2 regions of the Cytobacillus sp. FSL W8-0315 genome follow, and region 1 is predicted to be linked to the other one. Evidence: riboswitches for the same ligand, from Rfam matches in the RefSeq annotation. Region 1 holds a riboswitch; the other holds the start of a gene.
The links. A riboswitch is a leader RNA that binds a small molecule or an ion and turns the genes downstream of it on or off. The one in region 1 is predicted to bind ZMP and ZTP.
Positions count from the first base shown of each region.

Region 1 (4,271 bases):
GTAAGATTTTATTTTCCTGATGACGAGGAGCTTACCGGAGAACTTCTGGCCAGCTTTGAGAAGGATGTTGATTTTACGGTTGGTTATTTAGAATTATTTGCGATTCATCCAGCTGATTTTCCTGATGTTCAGGAAAAGGATGAAATTACTGTCGAAAATGTTACGGATGAAACATGGAATGATTATCTGGAATTTCAGCATGAGCAGGATTCGGTTTACGGGATTAATTATGCCGAGAAAAAGAAAGGTCAGCATTTAAGGAATTTTAACGATGAAAGGATTAAGCAGTTCATTGCATATTATAAAGGGAAAGCTGCCGGATCAGTAGATGTAATTATCAAGGAATACACAGCTGAAATTGATGGATTGATGGTCCATGAGGATTTTCAGAAAAAGGGCATCGGCAGGCGCCTGCAGAAATGCGTGATGGATCAGTTTCAGGATAAAACCATCATACTTATTGCAGATGGAGAAGATACTCCAAAGGAAATGTACCGCAGGCAAAATTATCAGTATCTTGGAAAGCAGTATAACCTATTAAAAATATACGAATGAAGAGAAGCCTGGTTCTATAGAGAGCCAGGTCTTTTTGTTTAAATAGAACACTGTTTTATAAAGGGGAGTTCATCCTGGATTGATTTCATGGTGTAAAATCGGGATTTTGTCGAAAAACCTCGGAAAAAAATGAATAATACAATATTCTTAACGTAACAGTGTTATGTTACAATCATACCATCGGAAAGGAGACCTGGAATTGAGCGATGAATTAATTTCAAAAAAAGAAGTCCTTGATTTAACTGGAATTTCTTATGGGCAGCTTTATCGGTGGAAAAGGAAAAGCCTGATACCGGAGGATTGGTTTGTCAGAAAATCAACTTTTACAGGGCAGGAGACATTTTTCCCAAAAGAGAAAATTCTGGAGCGAGTCGATAAAATACAAAAGATGAAGGATAGCCTTTCACTGGATGAGCTGGCAGATTTGTTTTCCTTGAATGCTTCGAATCTGAAGCTGACAAAGGAAAGCCTGATTGCTAAAGGGATAGCTTCTGAACCGGTTATGAATATCTTTCTCGAGACACAGGGAGAGCTTAACGAATTCAATTACCATGAGATTTTGAAGCTTTATATCCTTTCCATCCTGCTTGAATCCGGAGATATCCATATCGAGGAAGGGAAAATGCTTCTTCAGTTATTGAGTGATCATCAAAGTATCCTGCAGCAGCCAAAAGCTGTTATCTGCTTTATTCGCAAACTTGGAATGTCCAGCTGCCTGATTTCGGTTAACGGGGAACAAGTCCTGCTTGAAAAAGGAACAAAAGTGGCCGCCACTTTATCGTTAGAACATTGTGCAGAGGAATTAAAATCCAAATTGGTATAGGGGGAATTTTGCTGTGAATATGAAAACACTAGGGAACTTAATAATTAATGGAGTGGGATCGTCTAATGGAGGTACATATCAGAAGGTTGAATTAAATGGAAAGGGAACGGTAAACAGTGATATTGAATGCGAGAGATTTCATTGTAACGGGACGGGCACTGTCCTTGGAAACATAAAAACTGAAAAGGGAAAGATCAGTGGTGCAGCAAAGATCCATGGAGCTGTTAAAGCTGAATCCCTTGTTATCAATGGCTCTGCCGTCATTTCTGAAGCTGTCAGCTGTCAAAACCTTGAAGTCGCCGGAAGATCCACTATCGGAGGCTCTGTAAAATGCGAAGTAATCGCTGTGAATGGGAAAGTAACTATTGAAGGGGACTGTGAAGCGGAGGTCTTCCGTGCTGAAGGGACATTTTCAGTAGATGGTTTACTGAACGCTGAAACTATTGATATTAAGCTTTTTGGAGACAGTAAAGCGAAAGAAATCGGCGGCAGAAAAATTAAAGTGACACAGCATAGAGAAACCCTATTAAAATTAATCAAATCCATTTTTCCCTTGAAACTGGAGGCGGATTTAATTGAAGGGGATGACATCGAACTCGAAGGCACAGCAGCTCTTGTCGTAAGAGGGAAAAATGTAAAAATCGGCAAAAATTGCGAGATCGGACTTGTGGAATACTCTGGTGTTTATGAATGTGCAGCAGAAGCGGAAGTTAAAGAACTTCGCAAAATCTGATAAAAGGAGAGAGGTGCAGGGAAGCAGTTTTTTACATTTTCTTTCGGATAGTCAAATTTTATTTACAGATAAAATGTTATAAGCTGTTTTTATGACTGGATAACAGAAATTATTTGCGTACATTGCAGAAATGAAAATGTTATCCTAATAACTAACTTCGAAAAGCATAGTGTACAAAATAAGAAAAATATACTGTAGAAAAAATAAAAAATAATTTTAGTAATGTAAGCGCTTTAAAGGGTTGAAGTTTTCAGAAGACTTTGATAAGATTTAAAAAACTGAAAAGGCTATGTGTAACTGGCGAAACGCGGATCACCGCGAGGGAGCACATAGTGTCGAAGCCGTTCGCCTGGGCAGAGGTAAGGGATTCTACCCTTGCCTCTTTCTGTTTTAAAATCTGACAAAGTTAGTTGAAAAGGGGAGAATCCAGTGAGTACCATGACTTTAGACAGAGTGAAGACGATTAAAACGCTGAATGCGATTGCGCCAAGCGGTCTTGAGGTGTTTAACAAGGATCAATTTACAATCGATAATGAAAGCGGCAATCCGGATGCGATAGTCCTTCGGAGCTTTAATATGCATTCAATGGAATTGGGTGATCGATTAAAAGCAATTGCCCGTGCAGGCGCGGGTGTGAATAATATTCCGGTTGAGAAATGCACTGAACAGGGCATTGTTGTTTTTAATACACCTGGTGCCAATGCGAATGCAGTAAAAGAAATGGTGCTTACTTCCTTAATGGCTTCATCCCGCAATCTCTTTGCCGGCATCTCCTGGACCAAAACGCTGAAAGATGAAGGAGACCAGATTCCTAAGCTTGTAGAAGCAGGGAAAAAGCAATTTGTCGGAAAAGAAATTAAGGGGAAAACTCTCGGTGTGATCGGATTGGGGGCAATCGGGGCCCTTGTGGCCAATGATGCACTTGAACTTGATATGGATGTCGTAGGCTTTGACCCATTCATTTCGGTTGACACTGCCTGGAACTTATCCCGCAATGTTCAGCGCGCCATGACCATTGAGCAGGTGTTTGCAGAATCTGACTATATCACTGTACATGTTCCATTAACCGATGATACAAGGGAAATGTTCAATGAAGATACATTCAGCATGATGAAGAATGGTGTTCATATTCTGAATTTCTCACGCGGGGAGCTTGTGAATGAATCAGATATGGCAGCCGCCCTTGAAAGCGGAAAAGTGGGCAAGTATATTACAGATTTCCCAAATGAAAATATCCTGAAAATGAAAAACGCAGTGGCAATTCCGCACCTTGGCGCTTCAACAAAAGAATCTGAGGAAAACTGCGCTGTCATGGCAGCACGACAGGTGAAGCACTTCCTTGAAACAGGCAATGTCAAAAACTCAGTTAACTTCCCAAATGCTGCTCTTCCTTACACAGGCAAGCGGCGTGTCACTGCTTTTCATAAAAACATTCCTAATATGGTCGGCCAAATCACACTTGCTATTTCAAGCTACCAGCTGAATATTGCGGACATGGTGAACCGCAGCCGCGGTGAATATGCGTATACCATGATCGATATCGATAATAAAGTTAATGGTGATGTCATCCCTGGACTGCTTGAACAGATTAATCAAATTGAAGGCATTATCAAGTCACGAATTATATAAAAATACAGCCTCAATTCCGCAGGGATTGGGGCTTTTTTTAACTGCACGAAGGAATGAATCAAAAAAGGTATATGACAAGTATAAAATCAGCTATCCTTAGAATAAACTGATAAAAAATATTAATCACCCGTATCTTTTTGTTCTCTTATTCCGTTATAGAAGCAGAGATGTATTAAAGGAGTGAACAGGTTTATGAAGCAAGGGAAAGTTCAGGCTGAATCAAGGGATTCCATAAAGCAGAAGGAAAGCTGTATTGCAGATATCTATCCTTCACTGCAGCGTTATAGCCGGTTTCTTGCACAGAACCGCTGGGACGGGGACGATCTGGCCCATGAGGCAATCATCCGCGCTTATAGAAGCTATTCGCCTGAGAAAATTAATCAGGCTCTTTTAAAGAAGATTGTCTATAATTGCTGGATTGACACTCTTAGAAACAGAAAGCGGGAAAAGCTTCAAGAGGCGCCGGAACGGGAAATGAAGGAGTTCAGCCCTGATGGCACAGAAGCAATCACCCATCTCCTCAATAGGCTG
Region 1 is NZ_JBBOOC010000001.1:2,653,412-2,657,682, forward strand. Features, by position in the region: gene MKY20_RS13680 (GNAT family N-acetyltransferase) at 1-555, shown strand, start outside; gene MKY20_RS13685 (YhbD family protein) at 755-1,378, shown strand; gene MKY20_RS13690 (polymer-forming cytoskeletal protein) at 1,398-2,111, shown strand; ZMP/ZTP riboswitch at 2,395-2,473, shown strand; gene MKY20_RS13695 (phosphoglycerate dehydrogenase) at 2,541-3,740, shown strand; gene MKY20_RS13700 (sigma-70 family RNA polymerase sigma factor) at 3,933-4,271, shown strand, end outside.

Region 2 (4,271 bases), 230 kb from region 1:
TAAACAAAATAATAGAAATTGTAAATGAATACAAAAATGACCTTGTGATCGTTGGAGTTGGAAGGCAGACAGATTTGGCATTGCCGCTCATTCTGTATGGAAAGGATGCATATAAAGATGTAAATGCATTCTATTTAATGGGCGGTGCGTTTTTAGTTCCGGGAAATGTAACACCAGAGGCTGAGGCGAATTTTTACGCTGACCCCATTGCAGCGGATTCAGTGCTTGAAAAAGCAAAAAACATCTATATATTTCCCCTAAATGTAACAAATAAAGCGATTATCAGGCCTGAAACGATTGATTTTATTACAGATAATACTCAATCGCCTTTTAAAGATCTAATCAAACCTGCTTATGATTATTATTATGAGGCTTATCAAAAGCTTGTCCCGGGAATTAAGGGTGCACCTCTTCATGATGTTCTTGTATTAAGTGTTCTCACAAATCCTGATCTTGCCAAATATGTAAAACGAAGAGTGAGAATAGAACAGTTTGGAAAGGCAAAGGGTAAAAGCATAGCTGACTTTAGGCCGGTGCCCGAAGTTGATCCGCCCGAAACACTTGATAATATAGCGATGGAGTTTGATCTGGAACGTTTTGTTATTGATTTTATCGAGGTTTTCCTTGCTCAGAAAAATCAGAAATAGCTTTTGACACTCAGTGTTAAAAGCTTTTTTATTTGGTGTTGAAGGGGAAAGGAAAGTTGGCATAGAATGTATTAACATGGAAAACATTTGCAGTCAGGGAAGGTTTCTTCAGACAAGGAAGAATGGCAATAATTCCATTTAGTTTCAGCATACATTATCAAAATCAAATGGAGGCTTTCAAATTGCTAAAAAACAAGAAATTAAACAGGTTTCTTTCAATTCTGGGAATGGTCATAGCTATTGCCATAGCATATAGTGTACTTGTCTTTTTAAATAAGGATGAATCAAAGGTTCAAAAAACCTCAGCAAATGCGGAGACATCTGAACAGGGATTAATGTACGATGATTTAGGGGAATTCATTGCCTCCAATCATACTTTTTATAATGAAACACTTGGATGGGGAAGAGATCGTAAAGTCAGCTGGCCAAAACAAAGAGATCAGGCTGAATTAATCGTAAATTCGCTTAAAAAAATATCAGCTGAGAATGAGGATTTGCAGGCTGACCTGGGCACAATAACACGGCTGGCAGAAACTGTGCAGTCGGGCACTAAGGATAAGGAAGTTTTAATTAAATTGCACCGATATTTTCATGATCTGGATATTGGATTTAATGGCTATAAAGACACAACCGATTATTTTGATGTAACAGAGTATAAAGGAGAAGGCTAATAAGCGGGTGACAAGTTATTTTCTTGACACTTTACCGTAAATAAGATAACATAGTGATTGAAGTATTTGAGGTATATTGTTGAAGTCGTTAATTCACTTGGATTGTTCGGCAGCCGAACCTTCTTTTTTTGTGAAACTGCGGCTTTTTATTATGTTTCATGCTCTTTAGGATTTTGAAAGAGTAAGCATGTGTTTGTAATTAAGAATAATTTGTGTGGACAGCTTAATGCTGAATTTTCTTCTTAATCATCTTCTATAAACCAGACACTTCTCCGTATTTTTACTTCAGTAAGTTTCTTACCATTTAATATTAAAATCTCAGAGAGCATCTAAGTCGGAAAGAATTCCGACCAACCTGATTCCCACTGGCGCGGTCTAGGAGCCGCAAGGATGGAAGAGAGGCAGGGCTTTCATTGTTTTAGGTATAACTAATTAACTCAAATATATCATTTATAAGGACAGTATTTGCTGTCCTTTTTTATATATCTCGCAAAAAAACACGAACGTTTGAATAAGTTTCAGTTTAATTATTTGTGTTTTTGTGGTATGATGTATTCATTAGAATAGCTTTTCAAAATCGCAGTGACTGACGACAATGCGGAATGAACCGCTGGGGAGCTGCGTCTATGTATAGCCGGTCGTCTGGGCAGAGATAAGGGATACCCTTGTCTCTTTTTTTCATAACAAAATGGAAAAGCCCGTCAGCCGAATAGGTGCTTTTCCTATAGGAGGAATATGCATGGAAAAAAAGATTATTCTTGATGGAATTGTTGTGGCAAAACATGTGAAAGACCAATTAAAGGATCGAATTGAAGAATTGAAGGGGAAGTATATCGTCCCTTGCTTAGCCACAATTTTGGTGGGAGATGACCCTTCCTCTGAAACGTATGTACGGATGAAGGGGAATGCTTGTGAAAAACTTGGCATATTATCAAAACGTATTCATATGTCAAAGGATACAACAACACAAGAACTATTAGAGAAGATTGCAGAATTAAACAATGATCCTTCTGTACATGGAATCCTTCTACAGCATCCCGTACCAGGACATATAGATGAACGAAAAGCTTTCGAAGCTATTGCTATTGAAAAAGACGTAGACGGTGTTACAAGCCTTGGATATGGACAGACCGCATTCGGTTTTGGTGAATATCCGTCCTGTACACCTGCAGCTATTTTGGAAATTATGGATTTCTATAAATTGAGTGCTGAAGGTATGCATGCTGTAGTCGTAGGCAGAAGCCCAATCCTTGGCAAGCCGGTCTCTGCCCTTTTACTCAATCGAAACGCAACAGTCACTACGTGCCATTCATATACCAAAAATCTGCCCCAAATTGTAAAGCAAGCTGATATTGTAGTAGCAGCTGTAGGGAAACCTAACTTTATCAAGGGTGAATGGATTAAAGAAGGAGCTATTGTCCTTGATGCCGGATATAATGAAGGAAATATTGGGGATGCAGAGTATGAAAGCTGTGCTGAAAAGGCGTTTGCCATTACCCCCGTACCTGGAGGAGTTGGACCTGTTACGATTTCCATGCTTTTGAAACATACTGTTCATGCTGCAGAAAAAATCGCTGAAATACAAGGGAAGCATAAATAGTTCATTTATCCCTAAATAAAAATTGATCTTTAAAAGGATTGACTTATAACTGGGTGTCGTTTATTATTAGGTTAACGCTGTAAAGTTCGTTATATACTTTTTGGATAAGTAGTCGTAGCTGCAAAGAAATGTAGGCGATCGTTCATCCTCATTTCTGCAAGCTGCGACTTTTTTATGTTTAAGTTTATATGGTACATTATAGTGAAAAACAATTTATTGGGAGGCAACACAAATGAACACAGGTAAAGTTAAATGGTTTAATGCAGAAAAAGGTTTCGGATTCATCGAATCTTCAGAAGGTCAAGATGTATTCGTACACTTCTCCGCTATCCAAACTGAAGGTTTCAAAACTTTAGAAGAAGGTCAAGACGTAACTTTCGAAATCGTTGAAGGTAACCGTGGACCTCAAGCTGCTAACGTAACAAAAGCATAATTTTGCTTAAAATGAGGTGATGCATGTCTAATCATGCATCACCTTTTTATGTTTGCATATCCACTTTGTAGCCTTCAGCATTCCTCAAAACAGATCTTCTGTAATAACTGCTTTTAGGAATATGTATTTTTCATTTCACCCAATTAAAATACTTCACTTACAAAAAGTTTAAAAATAGTGCAAACGGAAATGTAAAAAAGAGATACAAACTGGAAAGCCTAGTAAAGTGTCCATGTCTTTATACAAAAAACAATCTTTCAGTACCTAATAAGATTTGCAATTCAAGGAGGAAATTATATTTTGACAACTTTTTCAGATTTTGGCTTAAGTAATGAAATAGTAAAAGCCCTTTCCAATATGGGCTTCGAGGAACCAACACCAATTCAGGCACAGGCAATTCCAATCGGAATGAAGGGGAAGGACATGATTGGCCAGGCGCAGACTGGAACTGGAAAAACCACTGCTTTTGGTGTGCCGCTGTTAGAGCAGATTGATTTAAACGAAGGTATTCAAGGTCTAGTCCTTGCGCCAACACGGGAGCTTGCTGTACAGGTGGCAGAAGAATTAAACCGTATAGGACAGGTAAAAGGAGTCCGGACACTTCCTGTTTACGGTGGTCAGGATATCACCCGCCAAATTCGTGCGCTTAAAAAGCACCCGCATATTATTGCTGCTACACCGGGAAGGTTAATTGATCACATTGAAAGAAAAACAATCCGTTTAAGCAACATCAAGATGGTAGTTCTGGATGAAGCGGATGAAATGCTTAATATGGGCTTCATCGAGGACATTGAAAGAATTTTAAGTGAAATTAAAGGTGAGCGCCAAACCCTTCTTTTCTCAGCAACAATGCCAAAAAGAATTCAGTCTCTTGCTGAAAAATTCATGCAGGAACCAGAAATGGTTAAAGTCAAAGCGAA
Region 2 is NZ_JBBOOC010000001.1:2,428,042-2,432,312, forward strand. Features, by position in the region: gene MKY20_RS12485 (nucleoside hydrolase) at 1-647, shown strand, start outside; gene MKY20_RS12490 (hypothetical protein) at 830-1,318, shown strand; ZMP/ZTP riboswitch at 1,891-1,973, shown strand; gene MKY20_RS12495 (bifunctional 5,10-methylenetetrahydrofolate dehydrogenase/5,10-methenyltetrahydrofolate cyclohydrolase) at 2,058-2,918, shown strand; gene MKY20_RS12500 (cold-shock protein) at 3,151-3,351, shown strand; gene MKY20_RS12505 (DEAD/DEAH box helicase) at 3,652-4,271, shown strand, end outside.
Region 2: it holds a riboswitch for ZMP and ZTP, as region 1 does, so the genes downstream of both, MKY20_RS12495 (bifunctional 5,10-methylenetetrahydrofolate dehydrogenase/5,10-methenyltetrahydrofolate cyclohydrolase) here and MKY20_RS13695 (phosphoglycerate dehydrogenase) in region 1, are expected to answer to the same signal.